Regions from separate parts of the Streptomyces tendae genome, predicted to be linked through region 2. Evidence: riboswitches for the same ligand, from Rfam matches in the RefSeq annotation. Region 2 holds a riboswitch; the other holds the start of a gene.
What was found. A riboswitch is a leader RNA that binds a small molecule or an ion and turns the genes downstream of it on or off. The one in region 2 is predicted to bind cyclic di-AMP.
Positions count from the first base shown of each region.

Region 1 (7,182 bases), 4.3 Mb from region 2:
GCGAAGACCTGGCGTGGCAGCACCCCGGACCACAGCTCGTGCATCCCGCCCTCGGGGTCGCACACCGACATCGGGTGCCAGGTGTCACCGTGGTAGCCGCCCCGCCAGGTCAGCAGCCGTGACTTCTCCGGACGGCCCAGCGAACGCCAGTACTGCAGGCACATCTTCACGGCGACCTCGACCGACACCGACCCCGAGTCGGCCAGGAACACGTGCTCCAGGCCGTCCGGCGACATGTCGACAAGGAGCTTCGCCAGCCGTACGGCGGGCTCGTGCGTGAGCCCGCCGAACATCACGTGACTCATCCGCCCGAGCTGGTCGTGGGCGGCCTCGTTGAGCACCGGGTGGTTGTAGCCGTGGATCGCCGACCACCAGGACGACATGCCGTCGACCAGCTCGCCCGAACCGTCGGCCAGGGTGAGCCGCACCCCGCTCGCCGACGCGACGACGAGCGGTTCCTGACGGCCCGGCATGGGCCCGTACGGGTGCCACACGTGCCGCCGGTCGAGCTCCAGCAGCGCGGCGACCGACTGCTCAGGCATTGGGCGCGAGGTCCGTTCCGGCGCCCCGGCGGCGCACGGCGACCAGGTCGGGACGCGGCTCGTCGGCCGAGGCGGCGGGGGCGGCGGCGGGGGCCGTTCCGCAGACACCGCCGCCCTCGTGCGAGCCGCAGCCGCCCTCCGCGCCGTCGTGGGACCCGCAGCCGGGGTCGCCCTGGGATCCGCATGCCCCGCCGCTCGCGTGCGACCCGCAGCCACCGCCCGCCCGGTGCTCGGGCAGCGTGACCTCCCCGGCGCCCTCCACCTCGAAGCCGGCGTCCGCGATCATCTCCAGGTCGGCCTTGCCGGCCTGGCCCTCGCTGGTGAGGTAGTCGCCGAGGAAGATCGAGTTGGCCAGGTGCAGCGCGAGCGGCTGCATCGTGCGCAGATGGACCTCGCGGCCGCCCGCGATCCGCACCTCGGCGTCCGGGCAGACGAACCGCACCATCGCCAGGATGCGCAGGCAGCGCTGCGGGGTCAGGTTCCACTCCTTGGCGAGCGGGGTGCCCTCGAACGGGATCAGGAAGTTGACCGGAACCGAGTCCGGGTCCAGTTCGCGCAGTGAGAACACGACGTCGACCAGGTCCTCGTCGGTCTCGCCCATGCCGGCGATCAGCCCGGAACAGGCGGACAGACCGGCCGCGTGCGCCTTGCGCACCGTGTCCACCCGGTCGGCGTAGGTGTGCGTGGTCGTGATCTCCCCGTACGTCGACTCGGACGTGTTGAGGTTGTGGTTGTAGGCGTCCGCGCCCGCCTCGCGCAGCCGTTCGGCCTGGCCGTCGGAGAGCAGGCCCAGGCAGGCGCACACCTCGACGTCCTCGTTCTGCTCCTTGATGGTCCTGATGGTGTCGGACACCCGGTCCACGTCACGGTCGGTCGGACCGCGCCCACTGGCCACCAGGCACACCCGCTTCGCACCGCCGGCCAGGCCCGCGGCGGCCGCCCGGGACGCCTCGTCCGGCTTCAGCCAGGTGTACTTGAGGATGTCGGCCTTCGAGCCGAGCCGCTGCGAGCAGTAGGAGCAGTCCTCCGGGCACAGCCCGGACTTGAGGTTGACCAGATAGTTGAGTTTCACCCGGCGGCCGAACCAGTGCCTGCGCACCTTCCCGGCCGCCGCCACCACGTCGAGCAGCTCCTCGTCGGACGTCGCGAGGACGGCCAGCGCCTCGGCCCGTGTCGGCGTCTCGCGCCGAAGCCCCTTGTCCACCAGCGTGTTCAGCAGGTCCATGAGAGCCGATCCTGTCCTACCCGGCCCGTCCGGGCCAAGGAGACTTCGTACAACGAAGCCGTCCGGCGGTGTGGGTATCACCACACAGAGGTCCGGCCGGCCTGCCGCTAATGTCTGTGCACTGCCTACAAAATCCCGGAGGACCCATGGCGTTCGGCTGGATCGACGAGCAGGCGGAGCAGCGCCGCAGTGCCGGGCTCGTCCGCACCCTGCGCCCCCGGCCGGCCGACACGCCGCTCCTCGACCTCGCGAGCAACGACTACCTCGGGCTGGCCCGTCATCCCGAGGTCACCGAGGGGGCGGCCCGGGCCGCCCGGACCTGGGGCGGCGGCGCGACCGGCTCCCGCCTGGTCACCGGCACCACCGAGCTGCACGCCGAACTGGAACACGAACTGGCCGATTTCTGCGGGTTCGAAGCGGCCCTGGTGTTCTCCTCCGGCTACGCGGCCAACCTGGCCGCCGTCACCGCGCTGGCCCCGCACGGCTCACTCGTCGTCTCCGACGCGGGCAACCACGCCTCGCTGATCGACGGCTGCCGGCTGGCCCGGGGCGTCACGCAGGTGGTGGCGCACCGCGACCCGGACTCCGTACGCAAGGCGCTGGACGGCCACGAGGGCCCCGCGGTGGCGGTGTCGGACACGGTGTTCTCGGTGGACGGCGACGCGGCCCCGCTCGTCGCGCTGGCCGAGGCGTGCCGGGAGCACGGCGCGGGGCTGGTGCTGGACGACGCGCACGGCCTCGGGGTGCTCGGCGACGGCGGCCGGGGCGCCCCGCACGCGGCGGGCGTCGCGGGCGCTGACGACGTCGTCGTCACGGTGACGCTGTCCAAGTCGCTCGGCAGCCAGGGCGGCGCGGTGCTGGGTCCGGCCCGGGTGATCGGCCATCTGGTCAACGCGGCACGGACGTTCATCTTCGACACGGGTCTCGCGCCGGCGGCGGCGGGCGCGGCCCTGGCGGCGTTGCGGCTGCTGCGCCGCGAACCGGGGCGCGCGGCGCGGGCGGGAGCGGTGGCGCGGGAACTGCACACCCGGCTGACGGCCGCGGGTCTGGAAGCGGTACGTCCGGACGCCGCGGTCGTCTCCGTGCGCGCCCCGTCCCCGGAGCAGGCCGTGCGCTGGGCGGCCGACTGCCGGGCGGCCGGTCTGTCCGTGGGCTGCTTCCGTCCTCCTTCCGTGCCCGACGGCATCTCACGGCTCAGACTGACCGCCCGGGCGGACCTGTCCGGGGCGGAGATCGAACGCGCTGTACGGGTGATCGGCGATACGCGGCCATGAGTCGGCGGGGCACGGCCGTGCGTCGCGCGATGAACGGTTGATCGGTCGGAACGTTCGGATGAGTCGGAACGTTCGGACCGGTCGGATCGTAGGGACCGGTCGTCGGATCGTAGGGATCGAACGGACGGGCCGGATCGTTCGGACGGGTTGTCCCGACGGAAAGGCCGGGTTCGGCCGGATCAGGGGCGCGGACGCGGCCGGGTCAGCGGACCGCGGTCACGAACTCCGCCCAGCTGTCGGGGGAGAAGAGCAGCGCCGGCCCGTCCGGGGCCTTGCTGTCACGCACGGCGAGCAGTCCGGCCAGGGGGCCGGTGGCCGGCCGGGCCGTCTCCACACAGTTGTTCGCCCCCGTGCTGTAGCTGCTGCGCAGCCACCGCACATCGCGCAGGGCGAGGCTGGAAGGGATGGTCCGAGGCGGTGCGGGCATCGTGCCTCCTTACGCGCCGGCCGCTGCGCCGGCGATGAAATCCAACGACTCCTCGGGTGACAGGGCGTGCGTCGAGAGGGCGTCGAAGGCCTCCGAGTACGCCCGGAGGTCTTCTTTCCGTTCCAGGTAGTGACTACTCGTCAAGTGGTCGAGAACCACCACATCCAGGTCAGATGTGCGCGAGAACGAAAAGATGACGAACGGACCCGTCACACCGATGTGCGCGCCAGCGCTGAACGGCAGTACCTGCAGGCGCACTTGGGGCAGCCGGGCGGCCTCGATCAGCCGGTCCAGCTGGCGGGACATCACTTCGGGGCCGCCCACCTCCCGGCGCAGCACGGCCTCGTCGAGGACCGCGTTCAGCTCCAGCGGCGGATCGGCCCGCAGGACGTCCTGCCGGGCCAGCCGTACCTCCACCAGCGCGTCCAGTCGCTCCTCCGAGGCACCCTCCAGGGCCGCCTCCGTCACCGCACGCGCGTACTCCGGGGTCTGCAGCAGTCCCGGGATCACCGTGGTCTCCAGGGTGCGCATCGCGCTCGCCTGGGACTCCAGGCTGATGAAGTCCCGGTAGGTCGGGGGCAGTACACCCCGGTAGGCGTGCCACCAGTGGTCCCGCCCGTCGCCCTTCCCGGAGCCCGACAGCACCAGCAGCAACTCCCGCAACTGCGGTTCGTCCACGCCGTAGACGTCGAGCAGTAACCGCACGTCGGCCGGTTTCACCCCGCTCGTGCCCGTCTCGATGCGGCTCACCTTCGACTGGTGCCAGCCTGCCAGCCGGGCCGCGTCCCCACTGGTGAGTCCCGCCGCGGTGCGCAGCGCGCGCAGTTCGGCGCCCAGTTTCCTGCGGCGCACCGCGGGACCGTGCTGCATGGGCCTCTCCTTACTCCTTCCGAGCCGCCCGGATACGGTCTCCCGTCGCAGAGTTCACCGCTTTGAGCGACAGATATATGCATATCTTGGTGGATCGCCGCGCCGCGCCCTGCGGTGATGGCAGTCTGGCGACGAAGCACCAGTGCGGGACCGTACTCGAACCAGCCGCTCCGTGTCGGACTGCGGTCCCGTGGGAAAGGGACGACGTCGCCATGGCAGACCATCTGGAAGCATCCGTCACTCTGCCGAGCGATCCCGCCTCGGTCGCCGCGGCGCGGGCCCACGTGGCCGGCGCGCTGGCGGAATGGGGGCTGCCACCGGACGCCGAACTGTACGACACGGTGCGGCTGATCGTCTCGGAACTGGCCACCAACGCGGTGCAGCACACCTTCGGCCAGTCACCCACGTTCACGGTCGACGTCGTCCTGGTCCGTGAGGAACGGGTGCACATCGGGGTGACGGACAGCCACCCGCGTCTGCCCAAGCGGCTGCCCGCCGCGGTCCAGCAGGACAACGGGCGCGGCCTGGTCATCATCCGCTGGCTGACCGTGGAATACGGGGGCAGGCTGAGAGTCCGCCCCACGCGTCAGGGCGGCAAGACCGTCGCCGTCGAACTCCCTTGGCCGGGGACCACGGTCACCGCCCAGCCGACGGAGGCGGTCACGGCAGCGGTGCAGCCGGAGCTCTGACGGCACGTCACGGCACGGGCGGGCCGGGGGGCACTGAAGGCCCGCAGGACGTCCCGTGGGCGGCGCCCGGCCCACGGGGGCGGTCACGGCTGGGCGGCGGCGCTCCCGCGGACACCGCCGCCACCGTCGGTCACTTCACGCGGCCGTACCAGACGCTCTTGGTCCAGATCTTCTGCAGCCGCACCACGTCCCCGGTCTTCGGGGCGTGCCAGATCTTGTTGTTACCCGCGTAAATCCCCACGTGGTAGACGTAGCTGCCCGAGTGGAAGAACACCAGGTCCCCGGCCTTCCGGCTGCTCTTGGAGATGTGCCGGGACTTGTTGTACTGCTGGGCGGCCGTGCGGGGCAGCTTCTTGCCCGCCTTCTTGAACGAGTACAGCGTGAGGCCCGAGCAGTCGAACCGGTTCGGCCCGGTGGCACCCCACGCGTACGGCGCACCCTTCTTGGACGCCGCGACCTTCAGGGCCTTGACGCCCGTGGTCGCCGCCGCGGCCTCCGAGGCCGCTCCGGGGACCGCGATGGAGCCGCCCACGGCGGCCAGGGTGAGGGCCCCGGCCGTGCCGGCCCGGGCCATGAGAGACGGGACACGATTGAGCGCACTCATGCGCAACCCTTCGTCAGCCGCCTGTGAAGGATGACCTGTCGGATTCGGGCTGGCGAAGTAGCCCGGCCGCGTCAGCGGCTTCACCCCAAGGGCTGCTCGGAACGTGAGCTCCGGCGACCCGTCGTGCTTGGGTCCTCCACTCCTGCCGATCCACTCCTGTCGACCGGTCATCCGGGCGGCGGCAGGACTCGGCGTCCGCCCGGATCGCCCCGCCGCGGCGGCGGGGGCTTGTCGTCAGTCAGGGATCTTGCTTCATTTCGCGGTCGATTTCCCAACGGAACGGGGGGTTTGTGTTGTTACTCACCACTCACCCGTTCGGGTGGACAGCTGTCCGTTCGACTCGCCGTCGACGAGCCGGAGGAGCCCCGGACCAGCGACGGAATGGTCAATTCCGCCTGACGGGCGCGCGTGTGGTGCAACTTGGACAGCACCGAAACAGGAGGCGTGTCTACGCCGGATGGTGGTACGCCGTGCGGTCCGTTTCACCCGTGCGCGGCGTGTTCCGTCTGCGGGCCCGGCGTTCCGCGCCCGCTCGTGTCAACTCCCGGTCTGCGGCGGTAGCGTGACCCTGGCCGTACGCCGCTCGCCGTCGAGGACCCGCAGGGCCCGTGCCAGGGTCTGGGCGTGCAGTTCGCTCTCGCCGCGCCGGTGCATCAACGTCAGGGCGTCGCGCAGCGCGACCGCCTTGCCGACCAGCGCCTGGGCGGCGCGCAGGCTTCGGTAGGTGTCGCCGGCCTGGGCCGGATTGACCCGGCCGAGCTGGTCGACGACCTCCAGGTAACGGTCGATCAGCTCGGCCTCGGCGCGGGTCAGTGCGGGCAGCGGGGGAAGTTCCGGTGGCAGCATCCGCGGCTCACCTCGCGCCGGTGGCGGGGCGGGCGGCCCTGTGGTGCGGCACGATCCGGTCCGCCAGGCCGTAGTCCACCGCCGCCCGGGCGTCGAGGACCGTGTCCCGCTCCAGATCCTCGCGCACCCGCTGCACGGGCCGGCCGGTGTGCCGCGCCAGCATCTCCTCCGTGCGGACCCTGATCCGGTTCAGCTCGTCGGCCTGGACGGCCAGGTCGCTCGCCCTGCCCTCCACCGGCTCCGGCAGGGCGGGCTGACGGAGCACCAGGCGGGAGCCGGGCAGTACGTAGCGCTTGCCCGGGGTGCCGGCGGCCAGCAGCAGCGCGGCGGTGCCCTCCGCCCGGCCCAGGCAGACCGTCTCGACGTCGCAGGTGACGTAGGTCAGGGCGTCGTGGAGCGCCGACATGGCGTGGAAGGGGCCGCCGGGGGAGTTGACGTACAGCGAGATGTCCCGGTCGGGGGAGTGGTGCTCCAGGTACATGAGCTGGGCCGTCACGTCATTGGCCGCGGTCTCGTCGATCCGCGTCCCGAGGACCACGATCCGCTCCTCGAGCAGCCTCGCGTACGGATCCGTCGTCCGGTGCCCGGATGCCGTGCGGTCGGTGAACTCGGGCAGGACGTGGCGGGCGGACGGTCGGGTCATGGTGCCCTCCTGGCTCGTTGTCTGTAAAAAATGTACAGGACGTACGTCACGTTATGATGGTC
Region 1 is NZ_CP043959.1:2,439,588-2,446,769, forward strand. It holds gene F3L20_RS11445 (adenosylmethionine--8-amino-7-oxononanoate transaminase) at 1-542, opposite strand, end outside; gene bioB (biotin synthase BioB) at 535-1,767, opposite strand; gene F3L20_RS11455 (8-amino-7-oxononanoate synthase) at 1,914-3,041, shown strand; gene F3L20_RS11460 (DUF397 domain-containing protein) at 3,244-3,468, opposite strand; gene F3L20_RS11465 (helix-turn-helix domain-containing protein) at 3,478-4,338, opposite strand; gene F3L20_RS11470 (ATP-binding protein) at 4,551-5,027, shown strand; gene F3L20_RS11475 (C40 family peptidase) at 5,158-5,631, opposite strand; cyclic di-AMP (ydaO/yuaA leader) riboswitch at 5,635-5,822, opposite strand; gene F3L20_RS11480 (hypothetical protein) at 6,169-6,477, opposite strand; gene F3L20_RS11485 (ATP-dependent Clp protease proteolytic subunit) at 6,485-7,120, opposite strand.
Region 1: linked by a shared signal. The riboswitch ahead of F3L20_RS11475 (C40 family peptidase) and the one ahead of F3L20_RS30735 (M23 family metallopeptidase) in region 2 are both predicted to bind cyclic di-AMP.

Region 2 (7,182 bases):
AGTTCTGCGCCGAGTACGACATCCCGCACGCGGTGACGGGCAAGCTGATCGTCGCCACCGCCCGCGAGGAGCTGCCCCGGCTGCACGCCCTGGTGCAGCGCGGCCGGGAGAACGGCCTCGCGGTGCGCGAGCTGTGCGGCGCGCAGATCGCGGAGTACGAACCGGAGGTCGAGGGCCTCGCCGCGATCCACGTCGGCACCACCGGCATCTGCGACTACGGCACGGTCGCCCGCCGGCTCGCGGAAGCGTCCGGCGCCGACCTGCGCTTCGGCGCCGAGGTGGTCTGTGTGGACCGGCGCCCCGACCGGGGCGTGGCCGTCCTGACGGCGGCCGGTGACATCGTGCGCGCCCGGATGCTGGTGAACTGCGCGGGGCTGCACTGCGACCGGATCGCCCTGCTCACCGGCGACGAACCCGGCGCCCGCATCGTGCCCTTCCGCGGCGAGTACTACGAGCTGGCCCGCCCCGATCTGGTGCGGGGCCTGGTCTACCCCGTGCCCGACCCGGCGTTCCCCTTCCTCGGCGTCCACCTCACCCGCGGCACGGACGGCGGGGTGCACGTCGGGCCCAACGCGGTTCCGGCCCTGGCGCGTGAGGGCTACGACTGGCGGACGGTGCGTCCGCGCGAGCTGGGCGCCACCCTGGGGTGGCCGGGCTCCTGGCAGCTGGCCCGCCGCCACTGGCGGTACGGCACCGGCGAGCTGCACCGTTCCCTGTCCAGGCCCGCCTTCGCCCGCGCGGTGCGCCGGCTGCTGCCCGCCGTGCGGGACGAGGACCTGGTGCCGACGGCGGCCGGGGTGCGGGCGCAGGCGGTGCTGCGGGACGGCACGCTGGTCGACGACTTCCTGATCCGGGAGGCCCCCCGCGCGGTGCACGTGCTGAACGCCCCCTCGCCCGCCGCGACGGCCTCGCTGCCGATCGGCCGGGAGATCGCCCGCCGGGCGCTGGACGGCCTCGCCGCGAGCGAGCGATGAGACCCGGGCCGCCGTCCGTGCCGTCCCCGTAAAATCGAGGGCACTGTGTCTGAATCCGTGATGAGCACCCCCGAAGCACCGCACGCCGAGACGCCGGCCGGCGAGCCGGCCCGCCGCGCCCGCGCGAAGGGGGAGCCGCGCTTCCCCGACGGCCCGAAGGCCGACCCCGCCGGGTCGCACTTCGAGCGGCGGATCCGCTCCTTCCAGCCGCGCCGCAGCCGGGTCACCGCCGGCCAGGCGGACGCCCTGCAGCGGCTGTGGCCGGTGTGGGGGCTCGACATCGACGGCAGCCGCCGCCTGGACCTGGCCGAGCTGTTCGGGAACGACCACCCCGTCGTCCTGGAGATCGGCTTCGGCATGGGCGAGGCCACCGCGCGGATGGCAGCCGCCGACCCGGAGACCAACGTCCTCGCCGTGGACGTGCACACCCCCGGCCAGGGCCATCTGCTGCACCTCGCCGAGGAGCGCGGGCTGGGCAACGTACGCGTGGCGAACGGGGACGCGATCATCCTGTTGCGCGAGATGCTCGCACCGGACGCGCTGAGCGGGCTGCGCGTCTACTTCCCCGACCCCTGGCCGAAGAAGCGGCACCACAAGCGGCGGCTGATCCAGCCCGAGTTCCTCACCCTCGCCGCGACCCGCCTGGCCCCGGGGGCCGTGCTGCACTGCGCCACCGACTGGGAGCCGTACGCGGAGCAGATGCTGGAGGTGCTCACGGCGCACCCCGCGTTCGAGAACACCCGGGCGGACGGCGGTTTCGCGCCGCGTCCGGAGTTCCGCCCGCTCACCCGTTTCGAGCGTCAGGGCCTGGACAAGGGGCATGTGGTGAACGACCTGCTCTTCCGCCGCGTACCGCACGACGACCGTGCCGGGCACCGGGACGGGGACCGCCCCTGAGACCCCGCGCCCCCGAGGCACCGAGCCGGCACGCCGCCCTGCCCCTCCCTCGTTAGGGACGATCCCGTGGCCAGCAGCCCTCCGTACCCGCCGCACCCCGGCGCAGCGCCCGGCCCCGGCCTGCGGCACCCGCACTGGTGGCAGCGGCCCGTGGTGCGCTACGCGGCGCTGGTCACCCTGCTGGCCCTGTCCGGGCTGGTGATCCTGGCGCTGGTGCGGGAGCAGACGGGCACGCGGGGCTTCCTGGTCGGGCTGGGACTGGCCGTGCTGCCGGTCCCGCTGCTCCTGGCCGCCTTCCGCTGGCTGGACCGGGTCGAGCCGGCCCCGTGGCGGAACCTGTTGTTCGCCTTCGCCTGGGGAGCGTGCGCGGCGGCGCTCATAGCCATCGTGGCGAACAGTTTCGCCACCCGGTGGATCGCGACGGCGACCGCCGACCCGGCCGGTGCCGACACCCTGGGCGCGACGGTCATAGCGCCCGTCGTGGAGGAGTCCGCGAAGGCCGCGGCGGTCCTGCTGCTCTTCCTCTTCCGCAGACGCGACTTCACCGGAATGCTCGACGGCGTGGTGGTGGCCGGGGTCACCGCCACCGGGTTCGCGTTCACCGAGAACGTCCTCTACCTCGGCAACGCCTTCGGCGCCGACCAGCTCACCGGCGGCAGCGGCATCGCCTCGGTCACCGCGGCGACCTTCTTCGTCCGCATCGTCATGTCGCCGTTCGCGCACCCCCTGTTCACCGTGCTCACCGGCATCGGTTTCGGTGCCGCCGCGCTGGCCACGGACCGGCAGCGGGTGCGCCGTGTGCTGCTGCCGCTCGCCGGGCTGCTCCTGGCGATGGGCATGCACGCGCTGTGGAACGGCTCCGCGACGCTCGGCCAGTTCGGCTTCATCGCGGTCTACGGGGCGTTCATGATGCCGGCGTTCGGGCTGCTGACCTGGCTGGTGGTGTGGACGCGGCAGCGGGAACTGCGGACCGTGCGCACGGAGCTGCCCGCGTACGCGATCGCGGGCTGGCTGAGTCCCGCGGAGCCGTTCGCGCTCGGTTCGATGCGGGCCCGGCGCCTCGCCCGGCGGTACGCACGCGAGCACGGCGGGAAGCCGGCGGCGCGCGCGGTCGCCCAGTACGAGGCGTACGCGACCTCGCTGGCGTTCCTGCGGCACCGGGGCCGGACGGGGAAGGCCGGGGCGGACTTCGTGACCCGGGAGCGGCAGCTGCTGCTGGAGCTGTGGCACCGGCGCGTGGCGGCCCGCCCGGCGCTGGACCACGCGGTCCGCCTCACGGCGCCCCGCGTTCCGTACGGCGCCGCGTGGGCGGGCCAGGCGCCGCCCGGGCCGTACGGCCGGCCCTCCTACGGACAGCCCGCCCCGCACGGACATCCCTCGTACGGACAGGCCCCGCACACACCGTTCCCGTACGGACAGTCCTCGTACGGACAGCCCGCGCACGGACAGCCGCCCCACGGCGGGCCGTATCCCGCGCCCGTCGAGGACCCCTACCGCCGCTGACCGCACGGCCGGTGCCCCGGACATGCGTGACCGGCAGCCCTGACGTCGGGGGGTCGTCGTCGGGACTGCCGGGGTTCACGGCGTGGACGGCCGGGACGCGGCCGCCGGTGGATCAAATGCTGAGGCCCTTGCCCGCCAGCCAGGCCGCCGGGTCGATGCCGGAGGAGGAGCCGCCGGTGTGGACCTCGAGGTGGAGGTGGGCGCCGGTGACGTTGCCGGTGGCGCCGACGCGGCCGATCACGTCGCCGGTGTTGACCTTCTGGCCGACGCTGACATTGATCGACGACTGGTGGGCGTACCAGATCTCGGTGCCGTCGTCGAGGGTGAGCACGGTCTTGTAGCCGTAGGAGCCGTCCCAGCCCGCGGAGGTGATCGTGCCGGTGTGCACGGCCTTGATCAGCGTGCCCGTGGGGGCGGCGAAGTCGAGACCGGTGTGGTAGCCGGAGGACCAGTAGGCGCCGGCCTGACCGAAGGTCGAGGTGATGGTGTACGAGGAGGTCGGCAGGGCGTACTGCTTGGCCAGCTCGGCGAGGCGCTCGGCCTCGGCCTTCTTCGCGGCCTCTTCCTCCGCCTTCTTCTTCGCCGCCTCGGCCTTCTCCTTGGCCTCCTTCTCCGCCTTGGCGGCCGCGTCGGCGGCCTCCTTCTCGGCGGCGGCGAGCGCGGCGGCCTCGGCCTTGCTCTGGGCCTGGCCCTGCTGCTGCTCGACCTGGGCCATGATGCGGGCGCGCAGCGCCTCACCGGCGTCGGCGGCGCCCTCCTCGGTCTCGGCACCGGTCATGCCGATGCTGCTGAGGGGGGTGGCCGAGCCCTTGGGCGTTTCCTCGTCGGAGATGAGGGAACCCACGTTGGGCAGGTCGGGCATGGAGATGGAGACGGGCGGCTTGCCGGTCTGGGCGCTGGCCATGCCGCCGGCGCCGACGGCGGCTATGACGCCGACGCCCAGGACGGTGGAGCTGCGGGCGAGTCCGCCCCCGCGCTGCTTGGCGACGCGGTGCCGGCCGCGTACCGGGCGAACGGACTCCGCGGTGGGGTTCCACTCCTCGAAGGGCCCCTCTTCGGCGCCGACGGCGCCGTAGGCGAAGGTGTCGCTCGGCTTGAACGGGGCCTCGGGGGCAGGCGGGTTGGACGCCACGTGGGCGCGCTCCTTTCCTTCCTTCTCGCCTACCGGGTTAGCTGACGGGTTCGGAGCAGGAAGGTCTCCTACGCGCGTATACGAGCCGTGTCTCCACGGCGGTATCCGCACGATTCACCCCAAGGTGGTGGTTCCCCGGTTCCCTTGCGGGATTCGGCGCGTGCGCACGGAGCCGACGTCTGTGACGGCTGGGACGACCGCGCTGCGTTATCGAACGTTAATAGACCCGAGGGCCGGATTCCAAGCCGTTCCTCTTGATCGTTAACGAATTCCGCCCGGACTTAAGCGCCACGAGCGGGCGAAAACGGGCGAGTTGACCGCGCCTCAGACGGCCGGTCGAACCTGACGGTTCGTCAGTTGTTATGCGCTGAGACTCCGCACGATCACGTTCGGTGACACCGGCGGAACAGCGGACGGAAGAGCGACGGACACCGGAAAACGCCGAGGGCCGGAACCCTTTCGGATTCCGGCCCTCGGCCTTCAGTAGCGGGGACAGGATTTGAACCTGCGACCTCTGGGTTATGAGCCCAGCGAGCTACCGAGCTGCTCCACCCCGCGCCGTTGAACACAAGTGTACGGCATCATCAGGGCAGGTCGCACACCCCCCGGGCAGGGGGCGCGATCAGCGGTCCAGGAGGTGGCCGTTCGGCGCCTTGGCCCGCTCCTCGTACTCCGGCAGCACCACCACGGTGGCGCCCCCCTCGGCCAGTACCGCGCTGCCGTCGGCGTCCGCCACGAACGTGTCCGGCTCCCGCCAGGCCGTGACCACCCGCCGCACCCCCGCGTCCAGGATCAGCCGTGCGCAGGGCGCCGGCCGGGACGCACGGCGGGCGCAGGGTTCCAGGCTGGAGTAGACGGTCGCGCCGGCCAGCCGGGGGTCCATGGGGTCGGTCTTGGCGAGCGCGGCCTCCTCGGCGTGCACCACGGGTTCGTCCCCCTCACGGGAGAACCCCCGCGCCAGCTCGGTGCCGTCGGCGGCGACCACGACCGCGCCCACGCTGAACGCGGTCCGTGAGGGCGGGCACCGCTCCGCCAGCTCGCAGGCGAGGGCGAGCCAGTGGTGGTCGGCGGCGGACGGCAGCGCGCCGGCGCCGGGCGCGGTGGGCTCGTAGCGCGTCAGGACGACGTCGCCGACGGGCCGGGTCTCCACGAGCCGCAGCCGCCCGCCCTGGTAGGAGCCGGGACCGAACAGGCGGGGGGCGTCCGGGTCGCCGACGAACAGCGGGGCGAGGACCAGCTGCAGCTCGTCGGCGAGCCCCTGACTGATCAGCTGGGTGTGGATCCGCCCGCCGCCCTCCACCATCAGCCGCCGTACCCCGCGCCGGTCGTGCAGGTGCTCCAGCAGCCGCCGCCAGTCCAGTTCCGTGCCGAGCGGCACGACGTCGGCGGCGATGCCGAGGGCATGGGCCCGCTCGGCCCCCTGGTCGGTGGTGTAGAGCACCTTCTCGCCGCCGGTGTGCCAGAAGTTGGCCGCGGGGTCCAGGTCGCCCGAGCCGCTCACCGTGACCTTCAGCGGGTACTCGGGGCGGCCGTCCGCGACCCGGGCGGCCCGGCGCTCCGGCGAGTTGACCAGCAGACGGGGGTTGTCGGCGCGGAGCGTGCCGGCGCCGACCAGGATGGCGTCCACGGACGCCCGCACCTCGTCGACGCGGTCGAAGTCGGCCGGGCTCGACAGCAGCAGCCGCTCCGGGCCGGTGTCGTCCAGGTAGCCGTCGAGGGAGACGGCGGCGGACAGCAGGACGTACGGATGCGGCATCGGCGGGCTCTCCGGGTGCGGGTGGCTGCGGGACCGCTGCGCGGTCCGGCTCCAGTCTGGCAAGCCGTGCGGCGGGGAGCCGACCGCGCCCCGGCCCACGGGCCGCGGGTCAGGGCTCGATCAGGCCCACGCGGATGGCGTAGCGGGTCAGTTCCAGGCGGTCCCTGAGACCGAGCTTCGCCAGCAGGTTGGCGCGGTGCCGCTCCACCGTCTTGGGGCTGATCACCAGCATGTTCGCGATCTGCTGCGAGGTGTGGCCCTCGGCCACGAGCTTGAGGATCTGCTCCTCGCGGTCGGTGATCGCCTTGGCGGGCAGGGTGCGGCCCTCCCGCGCGAGGTCGAGGTAGTTGTGGATGAGGGCGTTCACGGCCCCCGGGTAGAGGAAGGGCTCGCCGCGCATCGTGGCGCGGCAGGCCTCGACGAGATCACGGTCGGCGACCGACTTCAGGACGTATCCCGAGGCGCCGGCGGCCAGGGCCTCGAAGAAGAACTGCTCGTTGTCGTACATGGTCAGCACGAGGATCCGGGTCTCCGGCAGGGTGCGGGAGAGTTCACGGGCCGCCTGCAGACCGGTCAGGCGCGGCATGGCGATGTCGAGGATGGCCAGGTCGGGGCGGTGCTCCCGGGCCAGTTCGAGGGCTTCGGCACCGTCGGCGGCCTCCGCCACCACGGTCAGATCCGGTTCGCCGTCCAGGATGAGTCGAACCCCCCGGCGGACCAGCGCGTGGTCGTCGGCGAGGAGGATGCGGGTGGGGGACGGGTCGGTCATGGTTCAGCGTTTCCGGTCGAGGGACATCGGTCACGGGGGCGGGGCGTGCGCGGGCGCGGACCGGCGCACGACGGCGAGGGTCTTCGCGGGGGCGGACTCCCGCACGGGTCGTACGGGGACGAGGACGTGCGCGGGGAAACGCGCCGGGACG
Region 2 is NZ_CP043959.1:6,703,903-6,711,084, forward strand. It holds gene lhgO (L-2-hydroxyglutarate oxidase) at 1-974, shown strand, start outside; gene trmB (tRNA (guanosine(46)-N7)-methyltransferase TrmB) at 1,035-1,871, shown strand; gene F3L20_RS30730 (PrsW family intramembrane metalloprotease) at 1,938-3,374, shown strand; gene F3L20_RS30735 (M23 family metallopeptidase) at 3,487-4,506, opposite strand; cyclic di-AMP (ydaO/yuaA leader) riboswitch at 4,518-4,675, opposite strand; tRNA gene F3L20_RS30740 (tRNA-Met) at 4,991-5,064, opposite strand; gene F3L20_RS30745 (dihydrofolate reductase family protein) at 5,129-6,262, opposite strand; gene F3L20_RS30750 (response regulator) at 6,372-7,031, opposite strand; gene F3L20_RS30755 (HAMP domain-containing sensor histidine kinase) at 7,062-7,182, opposite strand, start outside.